3 regions of the Kitasatospora sp. NPDC058190 genome follow, and region 1 is predicted to be linked to each of the others. Evidence: riboswitches for the same ligand, from Rfam matches in the RefSeq annotation. Region 1 holds a riboswitch; each other region holds the start of a gene.
The links. Region 1 has a riboswitch for S-adenosylmethionine ahead of thrC (threonine synthase). Riboswitches for the same ligand answer to the same signal wherever they lie in the genome.

Region 1 (7,348 bases):
TGGTGATGACCACCTTGCGGGCGGTGCCCAGCAGGTCGATGCCGGCGTTCTCCAGCTTGAGGCCGACCTCCTCGGAGATCACGGTGCCGCCGGTGAGGATGGCGATGTCGCCGAGCATGGCCTTGCGGCGGTCGCCGAAGCCCGGGGCCTTGACGGCGACGGACTTGAAGGTGCCGCGGATCTTGTTCACGACCAGGGTCGACAGGGCCTCGCCCTCGACGTCCTCGGCGATGATGACGAGCGGCTTGCCGCTCTGCATGACCTTCTCCAGCAGCGGGAGCAGGTCCTTGACCGAGCCGATCTTGGAGTTGGCGATGAGGATGTACGGGTCCTCGAAGGTCGCCTCCATGCGCTCCAGGTCGGTGGCGAAGTAGGCGGAGATGTAGCCCTTGTCGAAGCGCATGCCCTCGGTGAGCTCGAGCTCCAGACCGAAGGTGTTGCTCTCCTCGACGGTGATGACGCCTTCCTTGCCGACCTTGTCCATGGCCTCGGCGATGAGCTCGCCGATCTGGGTGTCAGCGGCGGAGATGGAGGCGGTGGAGGCGATCTGCTCCTTGGTCTCCACGTCCTTGGCCTGGGCCAGCAGCTGGTCCGAGACGGCGGCGACGGCCTTCTCGATGCCGCGCTTCAGGGCCATCGGGTTGGCGCCGGCGGCGACATTGCGCAGACCCTCGCGAACCAGGGCCTGGGCCAGCACGGTGGCGGTGGTGGTGCCGTCACCCGCGACGTCGTCCGTCTTCTTGGCGACCTCCTTGACGAGCTCCGCACCGATCTTCTCGTACGGGTCCTCGAGCTCGATCTCCTTGGCGATGGAGACACCGTCGTTGGTGATCGTGGGGGCGCCCCACTTCTTCTCCAGCACGACGTTGCGACCCTTGGGGCCGAGCGTGACCTTCACTGCGTCGGCGAGCTGGTTCATGCCACGCTCAAGGCCGCGGCGAGCTTCCTCATCAAAGGCGATGATCTTGGCCATCTGAAGTGGTCCTCCGGGACACGGTCGACTGCTCGGACCAAGGGGTGCCCGCGACGGACGGCCCTGGTGTGCGGGGGTCCATTCCCCTACCGCTCCCGGGGGCCTCACCGACCCGGTCCGCTGTCACTCTCACGCTGTGAGTGCTAACGCCAATGATTAGCACTCCGGGTGGTCGAGTGCAAGCCCAATCGGCAACCCGCGAGCCGCCGTCGAGCCCCGTCCGCGAGCGCGGACGAGGACGCGAACGGGAACGCGAACGGGCCCGCACGACGCGTGTCGTGCGGGCCCGTCGAGAAGCAGGAGGTCCACCAGCGGTGGGCCGCGCCGAGCTCCTGGAGTCGGAAGGGGTCAGACCGCCGCGCGAACCATGTCCGCCTGCGGGCCCTTCTGTCCCTGAGAGATCTCGAACTCGACCCGCTGGCCCTCCTCGAGGGTGCGGTAGCCGTCCATCTGGATCGCGCTGTAGTGGACGAACACGTCCGCACCACCGTCGACCGCGATGAAGCCGTAGCCCTTCTCCGCGTTGAACCACTTGACGGTGCCCTGAGCCATTCCGAACTCCCCTAGTGCTGTGCTGGCCCTTCACGTGCCCGCAGGTCGCGGGCCCGGGTCTGGTTGAAGGCCGGCCCGGGGAACCCCCCCTGAGCGCAGCCGTGCACGCCGCAATCCTCCGCACAGAAAGCCGAACGGCTTCCGATGGGCGGTCGATTGCGCCGACCGCCGCTGAATGTATCCGGATCGACGCCCTCTGCAACAGGGCCAGCCGCCAGGAATTCCATAGCCCCGTCAAGAGACAAGGCCGAACAAATCGGGGTGAAATCGGCATTTCCTGCCGGACATAGCGGACGAATTACCCAAAACCCCGCAGGAATTCTGACATCCGCCTGACATGTTTCACGGCCCGGGACGCGAGTCGGTCTCAGCGTCCGGACGACCTCCGGCCAAGCACTGCGCGAGTCGGAAGGGAAGCCCCGTTCCCAGCAGAGCCACACTCTACTCCGACTTGACCCGGAAATATTCCCGCCGAAATGCCAGCGGCCGCCCGCACATACGGAGAGTCGAATTCCGTACGTACGGGCGGCCGGGAAGCGGGACGCGACGGCTCAGCAGCCGCCGGCCACCGCCGGGATGATCGAGACGTTCGCGCCGTCCTTGATCTCGGTCGCCAGGCCCTCGGCGAACCGCACGTCGTCGTCGTTCACGTACACGTTGACGAAGCGGCGCAGCTTCCCGGTGTCGTCCAGGATCCGGGCGGAGATGCCCGCGTGGTTCTGCTCCAGGTCGGCGATGACCTCGGCCAGGCTGGCCCCCTCGGCGGTCACCTCGGCCGCGCCGCCGGTGTAGGTGCGCAGGATGGTGGGGATGCGGACTTTGGCGCTCATGGCTCTCCTAGCGGGGGTGGGGGGTGGTTCAGGCGGACGCGAGACCGGCGGAGCGGAAGGACTCCAGCGTCGGGCGGATGACGGCGGTCATCCCGGCGTCGGAGACGGCGTCCAGCGTCTTCAGGCCGTCGCCGGTGTTGATCGCGACGGTCTCCTTGGCCGGGTCCAGCTGACCGGTCTCGACCAGCTTCTTCAGCACGCCGACGGTCACCCCGCCCGCGGTCTCCGCGAAGATCCCCTCGGTCCGGGCCAGCAGCCGGATCGCCGCCACGACCTCTTCGTCCGTGACGTCCTCGACCGCCCCGCCGGTCCGACGGGCGATGTCCAGCACGTACGGACCGTCCGCCGGGTTGCCGATCGCCAGCGACTTGGCGATGGTGTCCGGCTTGACCGGCTTGATCACGTCCCGGCCCGCCTTGAACGCGGCCGACACCGGCGAGCAGCCCTCGGCCTGGGCGCCGAAGATCCGGTACGGCCGGTCCTCCACCAGGCCGAGCTTGATCAGCTCCTGCAACCCCTTGTCGATCTTCGTCAGCTGCGAGCCCGAGGCGATCGGGATGACGATCTGCTCCGGCAGCCGCCAGCCGAGCTGCTCGCAGATCTCGTAGGCCAGCGTCTTGGAGCCCTCGCCGTAGTACGGACGCAGGTTGACGTTCACGAAACCCCAGCCCTCGCCGGCCGGGTCCCCGATCAGCTCCGAGCAGAAGCGGTTCACGTCGTCGTAGTTGCCCTCGATGCCCACCAGCTCGCCGCCGTACACCCCGGCCATCACGACCTTGCCCTGCTCCAGGTCGTGCGGGATGAAGACACAGGACCGGAACCCGGCCCGGGCCGCCGCCGCGCCCACCGCGCCGGCCAGGTTGCCGGTCGAGGAGCAGGACAGCGTGGTGTACCCGAACGCGCGCGCCGCCTCGATGGCGCAGGCCACCACCCGGTCCTTGAAGGAGTGCGTCGGGTTCCCGGAGTCGTCCTTCACGTGCAGCGGAGCGGTGAACCCGAGCTCCCGGCCCAGGTTGTCCGCCTTCACCAGCGGGGTCCACCCCGGGTTCAGGTTCGGCTTGGACGCCACGTCTGCGGGCACCGGCAGCAGCGGCGCGTAACGCCAGATGGAGGCCGGACCGGCCTCGATCCGCTTGCGCAGCTCCTCGGCCCGCTCGCTCCCGAACTCGTACGCGATCTCCAGCGGCCCGAAGCACTCCAGGCAGGCGAAGCTGGGGCCGAGCGGGAAGCGGGTGCCGCACTCCCGACAGGACAGGGCGGCGGCGGGGCCGAGGTCGACCGGTGGGGGTCCCCCCGGCCGAAGGCTGGGGGAGGGTGCGGCAGTGTCGATAGCCATGATGGCGGAGGCCTCTCTCCTCATCTTCCCCGTGGCGCGGTCGCGCCACGGGCCGGAATTGGCACCTGTCCCGCCGGGGCCTGTGGACAGCCGAGCGAGAAGGTTGCCGGGACGTCAACGGGCCGTTCCCTCAGTCCCTCTGGATGAGCTTGTGAAGTTGTGGTTCAGCGGCGACCCCGGCGTGCGAAGGTCCGACCGCTGTACGAAGACTGTATCCGAAGGCGTCCACCCTGAAAGGGACCGTCCGCCACGCGAGATGGCCCGTTCCACCCGACCTCGCCGAGGAGATTCACCGTGCCCGCCGAACCGACCCCCGCACTCCTCCCGCAGGCGGCGTCCTGGCTGCACCGCCGCTCGTGGAGCGCGGCCGACCGGCCGGTTCACACCCTGCTGGAGGCCAAGCGGCGCACCCGGCAGACCGTCAGCGTCGTCCTCCCCGCACTCGACGAGGAGGCCACCGTCGGCGACATCGTCCGCACCATCCGGCGCGAACTGATGGACCGGCTTCCTCTGGTCGACGAACTGGTCGTACTCGACTCCGGCTCCACCGACGCCACCGCCACCGTCGCCGCCGAGGCCGGCGCCCGGGTGGAACAACGGGACGCCATCCTGCCCCGGCTGCCCGCCGTCCCCGGCAAGGGCGAGGTGCTCTGGCGCTCGTTGCTGGTCACCCGCGGCGACATCGTCTGCTTCGTCGACGCCGACCTGCGCGAGTTCGACCCCGCCTTCGTCTCCGGCATCCTCGGCCCCCTGCTCACCGAACCCGACATCCAGCTGGTCAAGGCCATGTACGACCGCCCCCTCGAAGTGACGATGAGCGGCTCCGCCGCGGGGGAGTCCGCCGCGATCCTCCCCGCCGGCGGCGGCCGGGTCACCGAACTCGTCGCCCGCCCCCTGCTCAACCTCCACTGGCCGGAACTCGCCGGTTTCGTCCAGCCCCTCGGCGGCGAGTACGCGGCCCGCCGCTCACTGCTCGAACGGCTGCCCTTCCCCACCGGCTACGGTGTCGAACTCGGCCTCCTGGTCGACGCGTTGGAGCTGGTCGGCCTGGACGCCCTGGCCCAGGTCGACGTCGGCGTCCGACACCACCGACACCAGGACGGCCAGGCCCTCGGCCGGATGGCCGCCACCATCTACCGCACCGCGCTGGAACGCCTCGACCGCACCCACCGCCTCAAGGCCTCCGCCGACCTGGTCCACCCCCACCTCACCCAGTTCACCCGCGACCCGGAAACCCGCGCCTTCACCGCCCACAGCCACCCCGTGACCGCCCTGGAACGCCCCCCGATGCACACCGTGCCCGAATACGCGACCCGCCACTGAAACGTTTGCCGACCCAAGCCCCCGGCAAGATGCCAACCATGGGCGATCTCACGACCGAACGTTCGAGCGCGACCGGCACCGCCCCCGTCCTGGTGGCCTCCAACCGGGGACCGGTGTCGTTCAGCGCCGCCGACGACGGCACGCTGACCCTGCGCCGCGGCGGCGGAGGCCTCGTCTCCGGCCTCTCCGCGATCGACGACCCGAACGCCGTCTGGGTGTGCGCCGCCCTCGGCGACGCCGACCGCCGAGCCGCGGGAGAAGCCCCCGACGGCCGCCTCGACCTGGCCGGCCACGACGTCGGCGGCCAGGCCGTACGGATGCTGGACATAGACCCGGAGACCTTCGCCCACGCCTACAACGGCGTCGCCAACTCCACCCTCTGGTTCGTCCACCACCTGCTCTACGCGACCCCCACCGCGCCCTCCTTCGACGCGGGCTTCCGCACCGAATGGGCCGCCTACCAGGCCTACAACGCGGCCTTCGCCGAGGCCCTGGCCGCCGAAGCCGCACCGAACGCCGCGGTCCTGGTCCAGGACTACCACCTCTCCCTGGCCCCGGCCCTGCTCCGCGCGGCCCGCCCCGACCTGCGGATCGGCCACTTCTCCCACACCCCCTGGGCCCCGCCCGAGTACTACCGGATGCTCCCCGACGACGTCGCCCGCGCCGTCCTCACCGGCATCCTCGGCGCCGACCGGGCCGGCTTCCTCACCGAACGCTGGGCCCGCGCCTTCGCCGCCTGCTGCGAGGACCAACTCGGCGCCACCGTCGACCACGACGCGATGACCGTCACCCACAACGGCCGCACCACCCACCTCGGCGTCCACGCCCTGGGCGCCGACGCCGACTTCCTCCGCGAACGCGCCCACCGCCCCGACGTGGACGAGCGCCTCGCCGCCCTCCGCACCTCCGTCGGCGACCGCCGCACCATCGTCCGGGTCGACCGCACCGAGCTGAGCAAGAACATCGTCCGCGGCCTCCAGGCCTACCGGCACCTGCTCCGCACCCACCCCGAGTGGCACGACCGGGTCGTGCACATCGCCTTCGCCTACCCCTCCCGCACCGACCTGGCCGAATACCGCGACTACACGGCGTCGGTGCGGCACCTCGCCGACGCCATCAACACCGAATTCGCCACCCCCACCTGGCAACCCCTGATCCTGCACGTCAACGACGACTTCCCGCGCTCCCTCGCCGCCTACCGCCTGGCCGACGTCGCCCTCGTCAACCCCATCCGGGACGGCATGAACCTGGTCGCCAAGGAAGTACCGGTCGTCTCCGACAACGGCTGCGCCCTCGTCCTCTCCCGCGAGGCCGGCGCCCACAGCGAACTCAAGGACGACGCCCTCACCGTCAACCCCTACGACGTCATCGCCACCGCCGAGGCCCTGCACACCGGCCTCACCATGAGCCCGGGGGAGCGCGCCGACCGCACCAAGCGCCTCGCCGCCGCGGCCACCGCGCTCCCCCCGCAGCAGTGGTTCCTCGACCAGCTCAACGCCCTCTGACCGCCTCCCCCAAAGCACCCAACAGCTCCACCACACCCTCGGGCCCGTCGACCACCACATCCGCCCGGTCGGCGAGTTCGCGCACGGGCGCGTCCCCCACCGCGCCGGCGCACACCAGCAGCCCCGCCACACCCTGCCCACGCAGCTCCTCCACCGCCGCGAAGGCCGCCACGTCCCCCAGGTCGTCCCCCGCGAAGAGCACCGACCGCGCCCCCCGCTCCCGCAGGAACCCGGTCAGCGCCGCCCCCTTGTCCACCCCCGGCGGCCGCAGCTCCAACACCAGCCGACCGGGCTCCACCACCAGCCCGTACTCGGCGGCCAACTCCCCCACCGGCGCCCGCAACAACTCCAACGTCTCCTCCGGCGCCCCCGTCCGCCGGGTGTGCACCGCCACCGAGCGCCCCTTGTCCTCCACCCACGTCCCCTCGGGCGCCCCCACCCGCTCCAACAACTCCGGCAACGCCGCCCGCACCCCCGCGACCCCCGGATGCACCTCGGGCGCGGTCACCACGCCGCCCTCCCACCGCTCGGCCCCGTAGTGCCCCAGCACCACCAGCCCCGGCACCCCGTCGAACCCCCCGTACTCGGCCGCCAGCCCGGCCGGCCGCCCCGTCACCACCACCACGGCCCCCACCACGGCCCCCAACCCCCGCAGCGCCCCCACCACCCCCGGATGCGCCCGGGCCAGCGCCGGATCCGCCACGATCGGCGCCAAGGTCCCATCGAAGTCCAGGGCGACCACCGCATCCCCCGGCGCCGCCAGAATCGCCCGCAACCCGTCCCGCCCGGCATCAGTGACCGGCACGACCATCTCTTCAAGGCCCATACA
Region 2 (7,348 bases), on a different contig from region 1:
CGACCAGGTGCTGCCCCTGTTCGTGCTCGATCCCGCCGTCGAGACGGCGGGCTTCGCCGCCCCCAACCGGCTGGCCTTCCTGGGCGAGTGCCTCGCCGACCTGGACGCCTCGCTGCGCCGCACCGGCTCCCGCCTGGTCGTGCGCCGCGGCGCAACCGCCGAGCAGACGGCCCGGGTGGCCGCCGAAACCGGCGCGGCGACCGTGCACGTCGCCGCCGGGGTGAGCGCATTCGCCCGTCGGCGCGAGGCACGGCTGCGCGCGCTGTTCGGTGACCGCCTGCACGTCCACGACGCCTCGGTGACCGTGGTCCCACCGGGCCGGATCACCCCGGCCGGCCGCGACCACTACGCGATCTTCACCCCCTACCACCGCGCCTGGCAGCAGGCCCCCCACCGCACGGTGCTCGCCGCGCCCCGGGCCATCCGCACGCCGGGCGGCATCGGCAGCGAGAACCTGGTCGTCGGCGGCCCCCTCTCCCCGGCCCTTCCCCCCGGCGGCGAGACCGCGGCCCGGGCACGGTGGCGGCGCTGGGACGTCGACGCGTACGCCGAGGTGCACGACGACCTGGCGGCCGACTCGACCTCCCGGCTCTCCCCGTACCTGCACTTCGGCTGCTTGTCACCCACGGAGCTGACCGACCGCGCCCGCCACCACGGCGGCGACGGTGCACAGGCCTTCGTCCGGCAGCTCGCTTGGCGCGACTTCCACCACCAGGTCCTCGCCGCCCGCCCCGACGCCGCGCACGACGACTACCGCAGCAGGGACGACCACTGGCACCACGACGAGGACGAGGCCGAGGCCTGGCGGCAGGGCCGCACCGGCTACCCGATCGTCGACGCGGGGATGCGTCAGCTCGCCCACGAGGGCTGGATGCACAACCGGGCCCGTCTCCTCACCGCGAGCTTCCTCACCAAGAGCCTCTACCTGGACTGGCGGATCGGCGCCGCCCACTTCCTGTCCCTGCTGGTCGACGGCGATGTCGCGAACAACCAGCTCAACTGGCAATGGGTCGCGGGCACCGGCACCGACACCAGGCCCAACCGGATCCTCAACCCGCTGCGTCAGGCCGACCGTTATGACCCGGCCGGGGACTACGTCCGACGCTGGCTGCCCGAGCTCGCCCACCTGCCCGGTCCGGTCGTCCACCGTCCCTGGCTGCTCGCCCCCGAGTACCCGGCCCCGATCATCGCCCCGGACGCCCTCACGCTCCGGCTCCGCCGCGCCCGGGCCCTGGACGGGTGAAACCGTCGATCCAGTACCGGAGTCGGGGGCATGCGAGCAGTCCCGGGGCGTGGCTGCCGAGACGGAACGCGGCCGGACGCCGCTCGCCCGGGACCGGGGTCAACCGAGCTCGTTCTTGTACACCACACCGTTTTTGACGATGAGTCGCAGGTTGCGTTCGGGCTCGGCGAGGACGGACAGGTCCGTGGTCGGGTCGCCGTCGACGACCAGGAGGTCGGCCCACGCGCCAGGAGCGATGACCCCGAGCGGCGCGGCGCGGTAGGGGTCGCGGCGGCCGGACAGACGGAACAGCTCCGCGTTTCCGGAGGTGGCCATCTTCAGGGCCCCGACCGGGCTGAGGTACCGGCCGAGCCGGACCAGCATCTCGGACTGCCGGTGGGCCTTCGCGGGGTCGAGCACCAGGTCGGTGCCGAACGCCAGCCGCACACCGTGTTCGAGCGCCCAGCCGAAGGTGCGGGCGACGCCCTCGCACACCTCGCGGTTCTTGCGGTCGCTGTCCGCGGAGGCGTAGTGGTGGTCGTCGACCTCGAACGGCTGGGTGCTCAACCACACGTTCCGCTCCGCGAGGTAGCGGATGGTGTCCTCGTCGGTGAGGTGCCCGTGCTCGATGCAGCGCACCCCGGCCTCCACCGCGCGGCGCACGCCCTCCGAGGTGTAGACGTGCACGGTCACGTAGGTGCCCCAGTCGGAGGCCGCGGCGACCGCCGCCTCCAGTTCCGCCGTGGTGAACTGCAGTACGTCCAGCGGATCGAACTCCGAGACGACCCCGCCGCCGGCCATCACCTTGATCTGCGTGGCGCCCTTCCTCAACTGCTCGCGCACCGCCGCGAGCACCCGCTCCGGCCCGTCTGCCACCCGGGTGAACCCGATCTGCTCGGTGCGGGACTGCGGTCCGCCCAGGACGGTCGGGGCTTCGTGGACCGACCCGAAGTCGCCGTGGCCGGACGTCTGGGAGACGGCCGCCTGGCTCGGGTAGATCCGCGGGCCGGGAAACAGTCCGCGGTCCAGGACCCGCCGCAGCGGCTCGGTGTCACCTGCCATGTCCCGCACCGTGGTGAAGCCCCGCATCAGCATGTCGCGGGCGGAGGCGAGGGCCTGGTAGTAGACGGTGCCGGTCGGTGCGAGCCGCAGGTCCGCCATGGTGCCGCCGATCGCGAACAGGTGGACGTGGGCGTCGGTGAGCCCCGGGATGAGCGTGCCGCCGCCGCCGTCGAGCACCCTCGCCCCGTGGGTACCGCGCGGGGACGGGCGGCCCGGCACCACCTCCGCGATCCTGTCCCGCTCGATCCGGACGTGCCCCGGCACCGCCTCCTCGCCGATCCCGTCGAACACGCGCACGTTCGTCACCAGCAGCCCGGCATTCGAGTCGTCGACACCCATGCCGCCATCCTCGACCGGTCACGGGACCGGCACCAGACGGCACACCCGATCGGCGACGGGCGCGGCGGCGGCGTGGGCGAGCGGGGGAGGTTTGGCGGGGCGGCGGGGGAATCTTGTATGGTTCCTGGCGAATCATCCAGAGGGGTGGAGGGACCGGCCCTACGAAGCCCCGGCAACTCCCCGGTCGACCCGGCGTTCGAAGTACGCGCCGTGCCGTCCGGGATCAGTGCCAACTCCGGCCTGTCGCCAACGTGGCGCGGGAAAGATGAGGAGACACGGTGCTCTCTGTGCTGTCCTTCGCCCGGGCGCTTCCCGCCCCGGCCCTTTCGCGTACCCGTCTCGTGCCCGGCGCAGGCAATCGGCCGACTTCTCCGGCCCGTCCTCGCTGACCACCCCCCGCTCCCTGCGGGGAGCTTCCGTGAGCCGAACCCACCCGCCGCTCACGGGATTTGAGACTGGAGTACCCATCCATGGAGAACACGAGCGGCGTCGGCGTGCTCGACAAGGTCAGCTCGATCCTCGGCACCCTGGAGGCCGGGCCGACCACCCTGGCCGGACTGGTCGCCGCCACCGGCATGGCGAGGCCCACCGCGCACCGGCTCGCCGTCGCGCTGGAACACCACCGGCTGGTCGGCAGGGACATGCAGGGCCGGTTCGTCCTCGGCCCGCGGCTCACCGAGCTCTCGGCGGCGGCCGGTGAGGACCGGCTGCTGGCCGCCGCCGGTTCGGTGCTCACCCACCTGCGCGACGTCACCGGCGAGAGCGCCCAGCTCTACCGCCGCCAGGGCGAGGTCCGCGTCTGCGTGGCCGCCGCCGAGCGGCTCTCCGGCCTGCGCGACACCGTCCCCGTCGGCGTCACCCTCCCGATGAAGGCGGGCTCCGGTGCGCAGATCCTGCTCGCCTGGGAGGAACCCGAGCGGCTCCACCGGGGCCTCCAGGGCGCCCGCTTCACCGCCACCGCCCTCAGCGGGGTCCGGCGCCGCGGCTGGGCGCAGTCGATCGGCGAACGCGAGCCCGGGGTGGCCTCCGTGTCCGCGCCCGTCCGGGGCCCGTCCAACCGGGTGGTGGCCGCCGTCTCCGTCTCCGGTCCGCTCGAACGCCTCACCCGCCACCCCGGCCCGCACTACTTCCAGGCCGTCGTCGAGGCGGCCAACCGCCTCAGCGAAGCCCTGCGCCAGTCCTGACCGGCTCGCCGCCCCCCGGGGCTCGCCGCCCCGCTCAGGCCGCTCACGGAGGCCTCCGGGGTCCTCAAGGGGCTTGGAAGGAAGCGGACTTCGACGGCGTCGGCCCCGAGGTCGCCCGTCCCGCCGGTCCGGGCCGGGCGGGCGATGACCCAGGGTCCTTGGGCGTACACGGTGCGTTCTTGAACGGTGTGGGGTGAGGGTAGGGGCAGACGGGGAAGAAGACGGAGAGGGGTCGGCTGTCGGATGCTGCTGTCGCGGAGGACACGATGCGCCGGGACGGACGGGTGGCGAACTCCCTGCTCGCACTCCTGAGCCGGGACTGGGCGGGGGTGCCGGTCGCGCTGGTGACGGCGGGTGTGGGCGGCGGCCTCGTCGCGCTCGGCACGACCTGGGCGGTGGCGCTCGGTGCTGTGGCCGTGGCCGTCGGTGCGGCGCTGCTGGTCGGGGCCGTGCGGCACCTGGTGCTGGTGGCCCGGGAGGCGGCGGCGCGGCCGGCGCCTGGGTCATTGGTCCACGTCGGCGGCCACCGGATGCACGTCCGGGGAGAGGGGGAGAGGGCGGGCGGGCCGACGGTCGTGTGGATGCCGGGGGGACACGCGCCCGGTGAGGAGTTCGGAGAGCTGCACACGATGCTGGCGGCCCGGACCCGCTCGGTGCTGGTCGACCGGTTCGGCACGGGCTGGAGCGATACCGGGGCCTTCCCCCGGACGACGGCCGTTGAGGCGGAGGAGCTGCTGACGGCGCTGGAGGCGGCGGGGGAGCGGCCCCCGTTCGTGTTCGTCGGCCACTCCTTCGGCGGGCTGCTGGTCGCGAACGCGGCCCGGCGGCGGCCGGATCTGACGGCCGGTCTGGTGCTGCTGGACCCGACGCCGCTGGAGGTCATCGCCTTCGCGCCGGCCAACGGGCTGGTCGCGGGGATGCGTCGACGGTTACTGCTGGCCGCGGTGCGGCATCTCTTCGGTGCACACCGTGGCCGGGGCGGCCGGACCGGGCAGGACTGCGCCGCCGCGTCGATCTTCAGCGAGCTCTCGCCGTTCGGTCTGGCCGGTGCGGGCTGGGAGAGCGTGGTGTACGACGGGGATCTCGCGGACCTGCCGCTGGTCCTGGTGATACCGCGGGATCTCATGGGCGGTGAGGCGGTGCTGGCCGGCGCCCGGGACGCGGTCGAGGCCGAGCGGATCAGCCGCTTCTACCTCCGCAGCCGGGTCCGGTACCTGGCGGCGTCGTCGGCGTCCCGGTTGGTGTACACGCCGGAGGGGACCGGTCACGACTTCCCGCACGAGGCGCCCGAGTTCGTGGTCGGCGTGGTCGGGGACCTGGTGCGGGAGCTGCGGGTGACCAGCTCGTGACCGTCCGCCGATCGGCGGAGGACGCCCCGTGGCCGCCCGTCGATCAGCCCATGACCGACCGCGCGGAGTCGGCCCGTACGGGGCGTCGGCGCGAGAACGAGCCCAGGTCCACGACGTTGCCGGTGTGTTCGCAGCGGTAACGGACCGGGTCGCCGTCGTGGTCGTGGCCGGCCTCGACCAGGTCGATCAGGGTCGCGAGGTAGCGGCCCACCAGTGGGGCGTTCTTGAACTGGTTGCCGCTGGTGCCCATGGCCACGTAGTAGCCGTCGAGGGCGGTGCGGTCGTAGATCGGCGTCCAGTCGTCGGCGACGTCGTACACGCCCGCGACCCCGAGCGGTCGGTTGGGGACGCCGATCGCCGGGAAGCGGCGCGCGGCCCTGGTCACCTGGGTGCGGAAGCGGTGGGCGGTGGGACGCGGGTCGGCCCGGTCCGGGTCGTCGATCCACTCGGGCGGGTCGCAGTCCGGCCCGGTGCCGCCGATCAGGAGGTGCCCGCCGGGTGCCGCGCGCAGGTAGGTGCCGAGGTCGAGGTCGGCGACGACGGGGCCGGTGGCGTGCCCGGCCGGTGCGGCGACCTGGTGGACCTCCTCGCGCAGCGGGCGCACGCCGATCGTGAAGTCGCTCCCGACGCCCGCCAATCGGTTGAGGCCGCCCGACCACGGGCCGGCCGCGTTGACGACGACCGGCGCGGCGATCCGCGTCCCGTCGCCCAGGCGGATGCCCGTCACCCGGTCCGCGTGCCGGTCGACGGCCACCACGGTGTGGTGGAACAGGAAGCGCGCGCCCAGTTCGCCCGCCGCGTCCGCGAGGTTCTGGGCGGCGAGCTGCGGATCGTCGACGAACCCGGCGTCCGGGGTGAACAGCGCGCCGAGCTCGCCGGTGGGGGCGGCGAAGAAGGCGTCGTCGTCGACCGGCTTCGGCGGCCAGTACCGCCCGGGGTCGATCCCCGGAAGGCGCCCGCGCAGCGTCGGGGTGTCCCACCGCTCGTACGGGACGCCGGCGCGGTCGAACAGGGCGGTGGTGCCCGACGGCGCGCTGCCGGGGGCGTCGAGCTGTACGGCGCCGGTGCGGTGGAAGGCGGCGAGCGGGCGGCGGCCGGTGAGTCGGAGATGGTCGGGCCAGCAGGTCCAGAGGTGTTGGGCCTCCCAGGCGGTGGCGACGCCGTCGAAGGTGGAGTAGGTGAACCGGATGATCGCGCTGGAGGCGCTGGTGGAGCCGTGGCCGGCGGCGCCCGCCTTGTCCACCACGACCACCTGCCGCCCGGTGCGGGCGAGTTCGAGGGCGAGGGCGGCGCCGATCACCCCGGCCCCGACCACCACGGCGTCCGGTCGGCTGACGGTCATGACGGCCCCTCCTCGGTCGGGGGTGTGCGCAGGCTCGGTACGGAGGCGAGCAGCGTCCGGGTGTACGGGTGCTGCGGGGTGCGCAGCAGGGCCCCGGTGGCGGCGGTCTCGACGATCCGGCCCCGCCGCATGACCGCCACCGTGTCGGAGACGTAGCAGACCGCGGGCAGATTGTGGCCGATGAACAGCATGGACAGGCCGAGCCGCCGTTGGAGTTCGCGGATCGTGTTGAGGACGGAGGCCTGTACCGAGACGTCGAGTGCCGAGGTGATCTCGTCGGCGATCAGCAGGCCGGGTCCGACGGCCAGGGCGCGGGCGACGGCGACCCGTTGCCGCTGACCGCCGGACAGTTGCCGTGGCAGGCGGTCGGCGAGCCGGGGATCCAGGCCGACGAGTTCGAGCAGGGCGGCGACGCGGTCGGCCCGGGCCCGCCGGTCGAGCCGGTGGAACGCGGTGGCCGCCTCGACGAGCGTCTCGCGGACCGTCATCCGGGGGTCGAGGGCGGTGTCCGGGTCCTGGAGGACGACCTGGACCAGGCGGCCGAGTCGGCGCCGGTCGCCGACGGTGCGGACCCGGAGCTCCCGGCCGTCGAGCAGGACCTTGCCCCCGTGCACGGGGTCGAGGCCGACGATCGCCCGGGCCAGGCTCGACTTGCCGGAGCCGGACTCGCCGACGAGCCCGAGCGTCGTGCCGGACGGGATCCCCAGCGAGACGCCGTCCACGGCGGTGACGGGGCCGCGCGGGCCGTGGTGGCGGACGGTGAGGTCCGAGACCTGAAGGGTGGTCATGACGCGGTCACCTCCGCCTCCACCGGTACGGGGTACCAGCACGCGACCCGGTGGACCGGGTC
Region 3 (7,348 bases), on a different contig from region 1:
CCGGTGCCGGCGCAGCGGGCTGAAGCCCCTGCGCTTCGGCGGGCTCCTTCGCTGCGTCCACCACGTCCTCGGCTCCGATCCTGGTCCAGCGGGTGCGGCCGCGGCCGCCCCCGTCGTCACGCTCCGTGCGTCTTGTCTGTATTGTCCCGTGCGGCGGACGGGCGCGTCGCGCACCGCCCGCCGCACCGGCGGGGATCAGCCCTACGCGGCGGGGGCCTCCGCGCCCTCGGCGCCAGGACGGGCCACCAGCTCGACCTGGTCCACCGCGTTGCACCAGCGGCAGCGCACCGACTCGATCGTCTCGCTGAGCACCTCGGTCTCCTCGACCTTGGATTCGCCGGCCAGGTCGAAGTGCAGGAACTCGGTCACCCGCGCGGTGCGGGTCACGTCGAAGCGGGTGAGGTTGCTGCACAGCGTGCAGCGCCAGCGCGTCTCGGCGGTCAGAGCGGGGACGGTCATCGGGGATCCTCTCGGCTGGTCCCTGGGTGGGCTAGGCGCTCCCCCCGGGGCCCCGGCGTCGGCGGCGGGAGGCGGGAATGCCCGCCCCCAGCCTATTGCCTGGGGCAACCGTCACGGCCACCGGTTGCCGGAACAGTGAGGGCTAGTCCACCTGCCGTAAACCGCCGTGTCACCTGCGCCGTCCGGAGGGATGCTTGGCCGCATGGCGCTCGCGGCCCCCGACCACACCGACGCGCGGGACGGCCCCCCGGCGGTGCCCGCCCCGGCGGTCACCTACGCCCTGATCGCGGTCAACACCCTGGTCTTCCTGCTCGGCCCCGCCGCCGGGCTCAACCCGCTGTACGGCCGGGACCAGGCCCGGGTCTGCGCCGAGCAGAGGTACGAGCAGCGCTGGGGCGCCGTCCCGGCCGAACTGCTGACCGGACACCCGCTGACCGCCGAACAGCTCGCCGAGGCGCCCGACCCCGTCCCCGGCTGCCCGGCCGCCCCCACCCCGGGCAAGCACCCGGCGGTGTCCGCCCTCACCGGCCTCTTCCTGCACGCCGGCTGGCTGCACCTGCTGGGCAACCTGCTCTTCCTCTATGTCTTCGGTCCCACCGTCGAACGACGGCTCGGCCGAGCCAGGTTCCTCCTCTTCTACCTGGCGGCCGGCAGCCTGGCCGCGTACGGCTTCGCCCTCGCCGAGGCGCACTCGGCGGATGCGACCCGGGTCCTGATCGGCGCTTCCGGCGCGATCTCCGGGGTGCTCGGCGCCTATCTGCGCTTCCACCCGCGTGCTCGGGTGACCACCCTGGTCCCGCTGCTCCTCTTCCTTCCGCTGCGCTTCCCGGCCTGGCTGGTGCTCGGCCTCTGGTTCGCCCTGCAGTGGTGGTCGGTGCACTCGGCCGGGCCCGGGGTGGCCTACCTGGTCCATGTGATCGGCTTCTCGGCCGGCTTCCTCTACGCCTGCACCGTCGTCGGTCACCCCCCGAGACGTGCCCGCTGAGGCCCGATACGCTGGCGGCACCCCACAAAGGAGCCCGAACAGTGATCACCGCCATCGTCCTGATCAAGACCAGTGTCGACCGCATCCCGGAGATCGCCGAGGCCATCGCTGCCATCGAGGGCGTCAGCGAGGTGTACTCGGTGACCGGTGGCTACGACCTGGTGGCGATGGTCCGGGTGCGCCGCCACGACGACCTGGCCGAGGTCATCCCGGGCCGGCTCAACAAGGTCCCGGGCGTGGCCCACACCGAGACCCAGATCGCCTTCCGCACCTACTCCCAGCACGACCTGGAAGCGGCCTTCGCCCTCGGTCTGGACGAGTAGGGCTCAGCCCTCGCGACGCCCCCTGTCGATCTGCACAGTCGCCACACAACGGCCGCCCTCGTTGCGGTAGTTCCAGGCCGCGCCGTCCGTGACCAGCTCGCGGACGGCGGTCAGGAAGCGCTCGACGTGCTCGTCCGGGGTCCCGGCGCCGAAGCTCACCCGGATCGCGTTCAGGCTGCGCTCGCCCGGCAGCGAGGGCTCGGGCGCCCCGCACTCGGACGGGGGGACGTCCTCGTCGCCGAGCAGGGTGCGCACCAGCGGGTGCGCGCAGAACAGCCCGTCGCGCACCCCGATGCCGTACTCGGCGGACAGCGCGGCCGAGAAGTGCGAGCTGTTCCAGCCCTGCACGACGAAGGACAGCACGCCCACCCGGGCCGAGCCCGCCCCGAACAGGTTCAGTACCTTGACCTGCGGGATCTCCGCCAGCCCCGCCGTCAGCCGCTCGACCAGCTGCCGCTCCCGGGCCTCCAGCGCGTCGAAGCCGGCCTCGGTCAGCGCCCGGCAGGCCGAGGCGATCGCGTAGGCGCCGATGACGTTCGGCGAACCGGCCTCGTGCCGGGCCGGGCCGGTGTGCCACTGGACGGCCACCGAGCCGTCCACCTCCCGCGCCACCGTCCGGGTCGCCCCGCCGCCGGCCAGGTACGGCCGGGCCGCGTCCAGCCAGTCGGAGCGCCCGGCCAGCACCCCGGCGCCGAACGGCGCGTACAGCTTGTGGCCGGAGAAGGCGATCCAGTCGACGTCCAACTCGCGCACCGAGACCCGGTGGTGCGGGGCCAGCTGGGCGGCGTCCAGCACCACCCGGGCGCCGTGCCGGTGCGCGGTCCCGGTCAGCTCGGCGACCGGCCACAGCTCGCCGGTCACGTTGGAGGCGCCCGTGACGCACAGCAGTTTCGGCCCCTCGGGCGCCGCGGCCAGTGCGGCGTCCAGTGCGGCCACCGCCTCGGCCCGCGAGCGCGGCGCCCGCAGGTAGCTGACCTCCAGCCCGGCGTGCGCCCAGGGCAGCAGCGAGGCGTGGTGCTCGGTCTCGAAGGCGAACACCCGGGTGCCGGCCGGCACGGCGGCGGCCAGCAGGTTGAGCGAGTCGGTGGTGGCGCGGGTGAAGACCACCTGGTCGCCCTCGCGCAGGTCGAGGAACTCGGCGACGGTCCGGCGGCTCTGCTCGAACAGGTCGGTGGAGAGCTGGGAGAGGTACCCGGCGCCCCGGTGCACGCTGCCGTAGTACGGCGCGTAGGCGGCGACGTCGTCCCACACCCGCTGGAGCGCCGGCGCGCTGGCGGCGTAGTCGAGCGCCGCGTAGCCGACCTTCTCCCCGCTGGCCAGCGGGACCTGGACGTCGCGGCCCAGGACGGCGAGCGGCGCGCAGATTTCGGTGGAGAGGGACATGAGGATGCACTCCTTCAGGGATGAGGGACCCCGGGAGTGCTAGTCGTCGGGCGTCCGCGCTTGTCGCACGGACGGCTTGCCGAGCGACCCGGTCCTCACCCAGGGCACCCCGCCACGGACGGAGGGTTGCCGGACAGCAAGCTGGGGCTTGACGCTGTCACTCATGACCTGGCCAAGACTCTAGGTCGGGCCCGCCGGGTGGTCAAACAGGCATCCACCATCCGGACAGCGCCTTCGCCCCCTCGTCTCCGGGGCGCTCGAACCCGACGCCGACGCTCGTCACTCCGGCGCCCGTACCTCGCTTGTCGCTTTTCAACTTTCGGCGCCGGCGCGCCACTTCGGCTCGGGGCGTGCACTCGGGACGCGTGCTCGGGACGTGCGAAGGGCCCGCACCGGCGAACCGGTACGGGCCCTCGACTTCCGCCTCGGCTACCGGCTGGTGGCGTCCGCCCAGCGCCGCAGCAGGTCCCGCGCGGCGCCCGAGTCGATCGCCTCCGCCGCCCGCGCCATGCCCGCGGCGAGCTGCTCCGGCAGCGGCGCGTCGCCCAGGTCGAGCGCCACCAGCGCCGCCGCGGTGTTCAGCAGCACGGCGTCCCGCACCGGCCCGTGCTCTCCGGCCAGCAGCCTGCGCGCGACCTCGGCGTTGTAGGCGGCGTCCGCCCCGCGCAGCGCCTCGATGCCGACCAGCTCGATGCCGACGTCCCGCGGGTCGAAGGAGGTCTCGGTGACCACCCCGTCGCGCACCAGCCACACCTGCGAGGTGGTGGTGATGGTCAGTTCGTCCAGCCCGTCGTCGCCGCGGAACACCAGCGCGGTCGCCCCGCGCCCGGCGAGCACCCCGGCGATCAGCCCGGCGAGCCGCGTGTCGAAGCAGCCGATCGCGTGCGAGGTGACCTTGGCCGGGTTGGTCAGCGGGCCGAGGATGTTGAAGGCGGTGGGCACCCCGAGGTCGCGCCGCGCGGTGGCGGCGTGCCGCATCGAGGGGTGGAACTTCGCCGCGAAGCAGAAGGTGAGCCCGACCTCCTCGGCCACCTCGGCCACCCGGCGGGCCGACAGGTCCAGCGCCACCCCGAGCTTCTCCAGCACGTCCGAGGAGCCGCTGGCGGAGGAGGCCGACCGGTTGCCGTGCTTGACCACCTTGGCCCCGGCGGCCGCCGCGACGATCGCCGACATGGTGGAGATGTTGACGGTCTTCGCCCGGTCCCCGCCGGTGCCGACGATGTCCACCGCCGGGCCGGGGATGTCCAGTGGCTCGGCGTGCTCGTACATCGCGTCGACCAGACCGGCGATCTCGTCGACCGACTCGCCCTTGGCCCGCAGCGCCACCATGAACCCGGCCACCTGGACGGGGGACGCCTCGCCGCTCATGATCCGGTCCATCGCCCACGCGGTGGACGGGCGGTCGAGGTCCTCCCCCTTCAACAGTGCCGCCAGGAGGTCCGGCCAGGTGCGGACCACCTGCGCGGGGTCGCTACCGCCGTTCGCAGGGTTCACGTTCACCATGGCTGACTCCAGCTGTCGTGGGTTCCCCTGTACCGGGGAGGTCCGTACGGATGGAGCCAGCCTATCGAGCGGTGGGGTTCCTACGGCGGTGTCTTCTCTAGTACTGAGACAACCCCGCTCAACGCGCGGCCGGGGCCCGCTTCGCCAGCCGCGCCCGCAGCAGGGTGGCGACCGCCCCGGCCAGCGCGACCGGGTCCACCGGGCGGGAGATCGCGGCATCGGCCCTGCTCCAGGCGGCCAGCCAGGAGTCCTGCGGCCGGCCGATCAGCACCAGCACCGGCGGGCAGCCGTAGATCTCGTCCTTGAGCTGGCGCCCGAGGCCGAGCCCGCCGGCCGGCACCGCCTCGCCGTCCAGGACGCAGAGGTCGATGCCGCCCTTCTCCAGCGCCTTGAGCACCGCGGGGGTGGTCGCGCACTCCAGGTAGGACAGCTCCGGAAGATCCTCGGCGGGTCGACGGCCGAGCGCCGTCAGCACCTGCTCGCGGGTGTTGCGGTCGTCGCTGTAGACGAGGACGGTGAGCGTCTCGTCGGTCGTGTACGCCATGGACCCTGCTCCCTCAAGTGTGATCCGGACCACGTTCACCTGATCCGGATGCTACTCCCGTTTCCCCCCGTCCCGGGTCCCCCTCGCGCACGTTCCCGCTCAAGCCGCCGCGCCCACGGCTCACCCACCCGGAGGACGGCCCGTCACCCGGACCCACCGAGACCACCCGGACGGCCGATGCGGCGCCCCGTCCCCTACAACCCGACGCCGCGCCGACCGTGCAACGACGCGCCGGGCAAGGGGGTCGCGGGCTCGCCGAGGAACCGTCAGAAAAGGGACACGCCGCTGCTCAGCCCCCGCCCGGACACCCCGTCGACGGCCAAGCGGGCATACCGCACGCACCGGACACTCCGAGGGACACCCCCCGACGTGAAGACGGAATAAGGGACCGACATAATGTCCGTCGTGGCGACAGCAACAGCAGTAGAAACCGGGCACGCGCACGGATCGGTCAACCGACCGAACATGGTCAGCGTCGGAACGATCGTCTGGCTCAGTTCCGAGTTGATGTTCTTCGCGGCCCTCTTCGCGATGTACTTCACGCTCCGCTCCGTCAAGGGAGCCGAGTTCTGGACCGAGAAGGCGCACGCCCTGAACGTGGGCTTCTCCTCGGTCAACACGACCATCCTGGTGCTCTCCTCGCTGACCTGCCAGCTCGGTGTGTTCGCCGCCGAGCGCGGGGACGTGAAGAAGCTCCGCATGTGGTTCATCATCACGTTCATGATGGGCGCGATCTTCATCGGCGGCCAGGTCTACGAGTACACCGAGCTGGTCAAGAAGGACGGCCTCTCGCTGTCCTCCGACCCGTACGGCACGGTGTTCTACCTGACCACCGGCTTCCACGGGCTGCACGTGACGGGTGGTCTGATCGCCTTCCTGCTGGTCCTGGGACGGACGTACGCAGCCAAGCGCTTCACGCACGAGCAGGCCACCGCCGCGATCGTCGTGTCGTACTACTGGCACTTCGTCGACGTCGTGTGGATCGGCCTGTTCGCGACCATCTACCTGATCAAGTAACCAGCTGATCAGGTCGCTGGCCACCGGCTGCGGCCCCCGCCCTCATCGGCGACGGGCCGCTTCTGCCGGTGCCGACGCTCCCACCGACCGACCGCGCGCGCAGCCTTGGAACAGGCAGCCTCGTGCCGGCCAGACCGGCAGCCGGGTGCACCCACCAGTCGACCAGATCCTGACACCGGGGTTATTCCGTGAAAAAGCTCTCCGCACGACGGCGCCACCCATTGGCGGCGCTGGTCGTCCTACTTCTCGCCCTGGCGGCAACCGGGGGGCTGTACGCCGCGTTCGCGCCCGCCGACAAGGCGCAGGCCGACGTCGCCGCGCAGTCGCTCGCGATCGATGAGGGCAAGAAGCTCTTCGCCGTGGGCTGCTCCTCCTGCCACGGCCTGAACGGCCAGGGCGGCAGCGACGGTCCGAGCCTGGTCGGCGTGGGCTCCGCCGCTGTCGACTTCCAGGTCGGCACCGGCCGCATGCCGGCCCAGCAGCCCGGCGCCCAGGTGCCGCGCAAGAAGAACATCTACACGCAGGCCGAGATCGACCAGCTCGCCGCCTTCGTCGCCTCCCTCGGCCCCGGCCCGGTGACGCCGGAGGAGAAGCAGTACACCTCGACCGACCCCGAGGACATCTCCAAGGGTGGCGAGCTGTTCCGCACCAACTGCGCCCAGTGCCACAACTTCGCCGGCCAGGGCGGTGCCCTGACCAAGGGCAAGTACGCCCCGTCGCTGGAGGGCGTGGACGCCAAGCACATCTACGAGGCCATGCAGACCGGCCCGCAGAACATGCCGTCGTTCCCGGACACCACCATGCCCGAGGAGCAGAAGAAGCAGATCGTGGCCTTCGTCCGCCACACCACTAGCGAAGAGCCCAACCCCGGTGGTCTCACGCTGGGCAGCCTCGGTCCGGTGACCGAGGGTCTGTTCGGCTGGATCTTCGGTCTCGGCACGCTCATCGCGGTCGCGATCTGGGTCGCCGCCCACACCACCAAGGCCAAGAAGTCATGAGCCACGACATGTCAGAAGAGAAGCTCCCGGAGCCGCACGGCTCCGCCGGCGAGGTCGCCGAGCACGGCAACCCCTTCGCCGACCCGGGCCTGCCGGCCCACGAGCCCCGTCGCACCGACATCGACGAGCGGGCCGC

Region 2: it holds a riboswitch for S-adenosylmethionine, as region 1 does, so the genes downstream of both, ACFVWU_RS37285 (IclR family transcriptional regulator) here and thrC (threonine synthase) in region 1, are expected to answer to the same signal.
Region 3: it holds a riboswitch for S-adenosylmethionine, as region 1 does, so the genes downstream of both, ACFVWU_RS21975 (aminotransferase class V-fold PLP-dependent enzyme) here and thrC (threonine synthase) in region 1, are expected to answer to the same signal.

Annotation. Positions count from the first base shown of each region.
Region 1 is NZ_JBHVVI010000016.1:3,621-10,968, reverse strand. It holds gene groL (chaperonin GroEL) at 1-973, opposite strand, end outside; gene ACFVWU_RS10075 (cold-shock protein) at 1,322-1,525, opposite strand; gene ACFVWU_RS10070 (MoaD/ThiS family protein) at 2,077-2,355, opposite strand; gene thrC (threonine synthase) at 2,384-3,691, opposite strand; SAM riboswitch class I at 3,709-3,841, opposite strand; gene ACFVWU_RS10060 (glucosyl-3-phosphoglycerate synthase) at 3,986-5,014, shown strand; gene ACFVWU_RS10055 (trehalose-6-phosphate synthase) at 5,053-6,519, shown strand; gene otsB (trehalose-phosphatase) at 6,506-7,330, opposite strand.
Region 2 is NZ_JBHVVI010000126.1:16,847-24,194, reverse strand. It holds gene ACFVWU_RS37295 (cryptochrome/photolyase family protein) at 1-1,243, shown strand, start outside; gene ACFVWU_RS37290 (amidohydrolase family protein) at 1,343-2,623, opposite strand; SAM riboswitch class I at 2,753-2,895, shown strand; gene ACFVWU_RS37285 (IclR family transcriptional regulator) at 3,094-3,807, shown strand; gene ACFVWU_RS37280 (alpha/beta fold hydrolase) at 4,074-5,156, shown strand; gene ACFVWU_RS37275 (NAD(P)/FAD-dependent oxidoreductase) at 5,200-6,498, opposite strand; gene ACFVWU_RS37270 (ABC transporter ATP-binding protein) at 6,495-7,286, opposite strand; gene ACFVWU_RS37265 (dipeptide/oligopeptide/nickel ABC transporter permease/ATP-binding protein) at 7,283-7,348, opposite strand, start outside.
Region 3 is NZ_JBHVVI010000047.1:40,882-48,229, forward strand. It holds gene ACFVWU_RS21955 (NYN domain-containing protein) at 1-64, opposite strand, end outside; gene ACFVWU_RS21960 (hypothetical protein) at 202-459, opposite strand; gene ACFVWU_RS21965 (rhomboid family intramembrane serine protease) at 662-1,444, shown strand; gene ACFVWU_RS21970 (Lrp/AsnC ligand binding domain-containing protein) at 1,486-1,767, shown strand; gene ACFVWU_RS21975 (aminotransferase class V-fold PLP-dependent enzyme) at 1,771-3,150, opposite strand; SAM riboswitch class IV at 3,202-3,319, opposite strand; gene trpD (anthranilate phosphoribosyltransferase) at 3,580-4,653, opposite strand; gene ACFVWU_RS21985 (hypothetical protein) at 4,772-5,197, opposite strand; gene ACFVWU_RS21990 (heme-copper oxidase subunit III) at 5,594-6,214, shown strand; gene ACFVWU_RS21995 (c-type cytochrome) at 6,403-7,212, shown strand; gene ACFVWU_RS22000 (Rieske 2Fe-2S domain-containing protein) at 7,221-7,348, shown strand, end outside.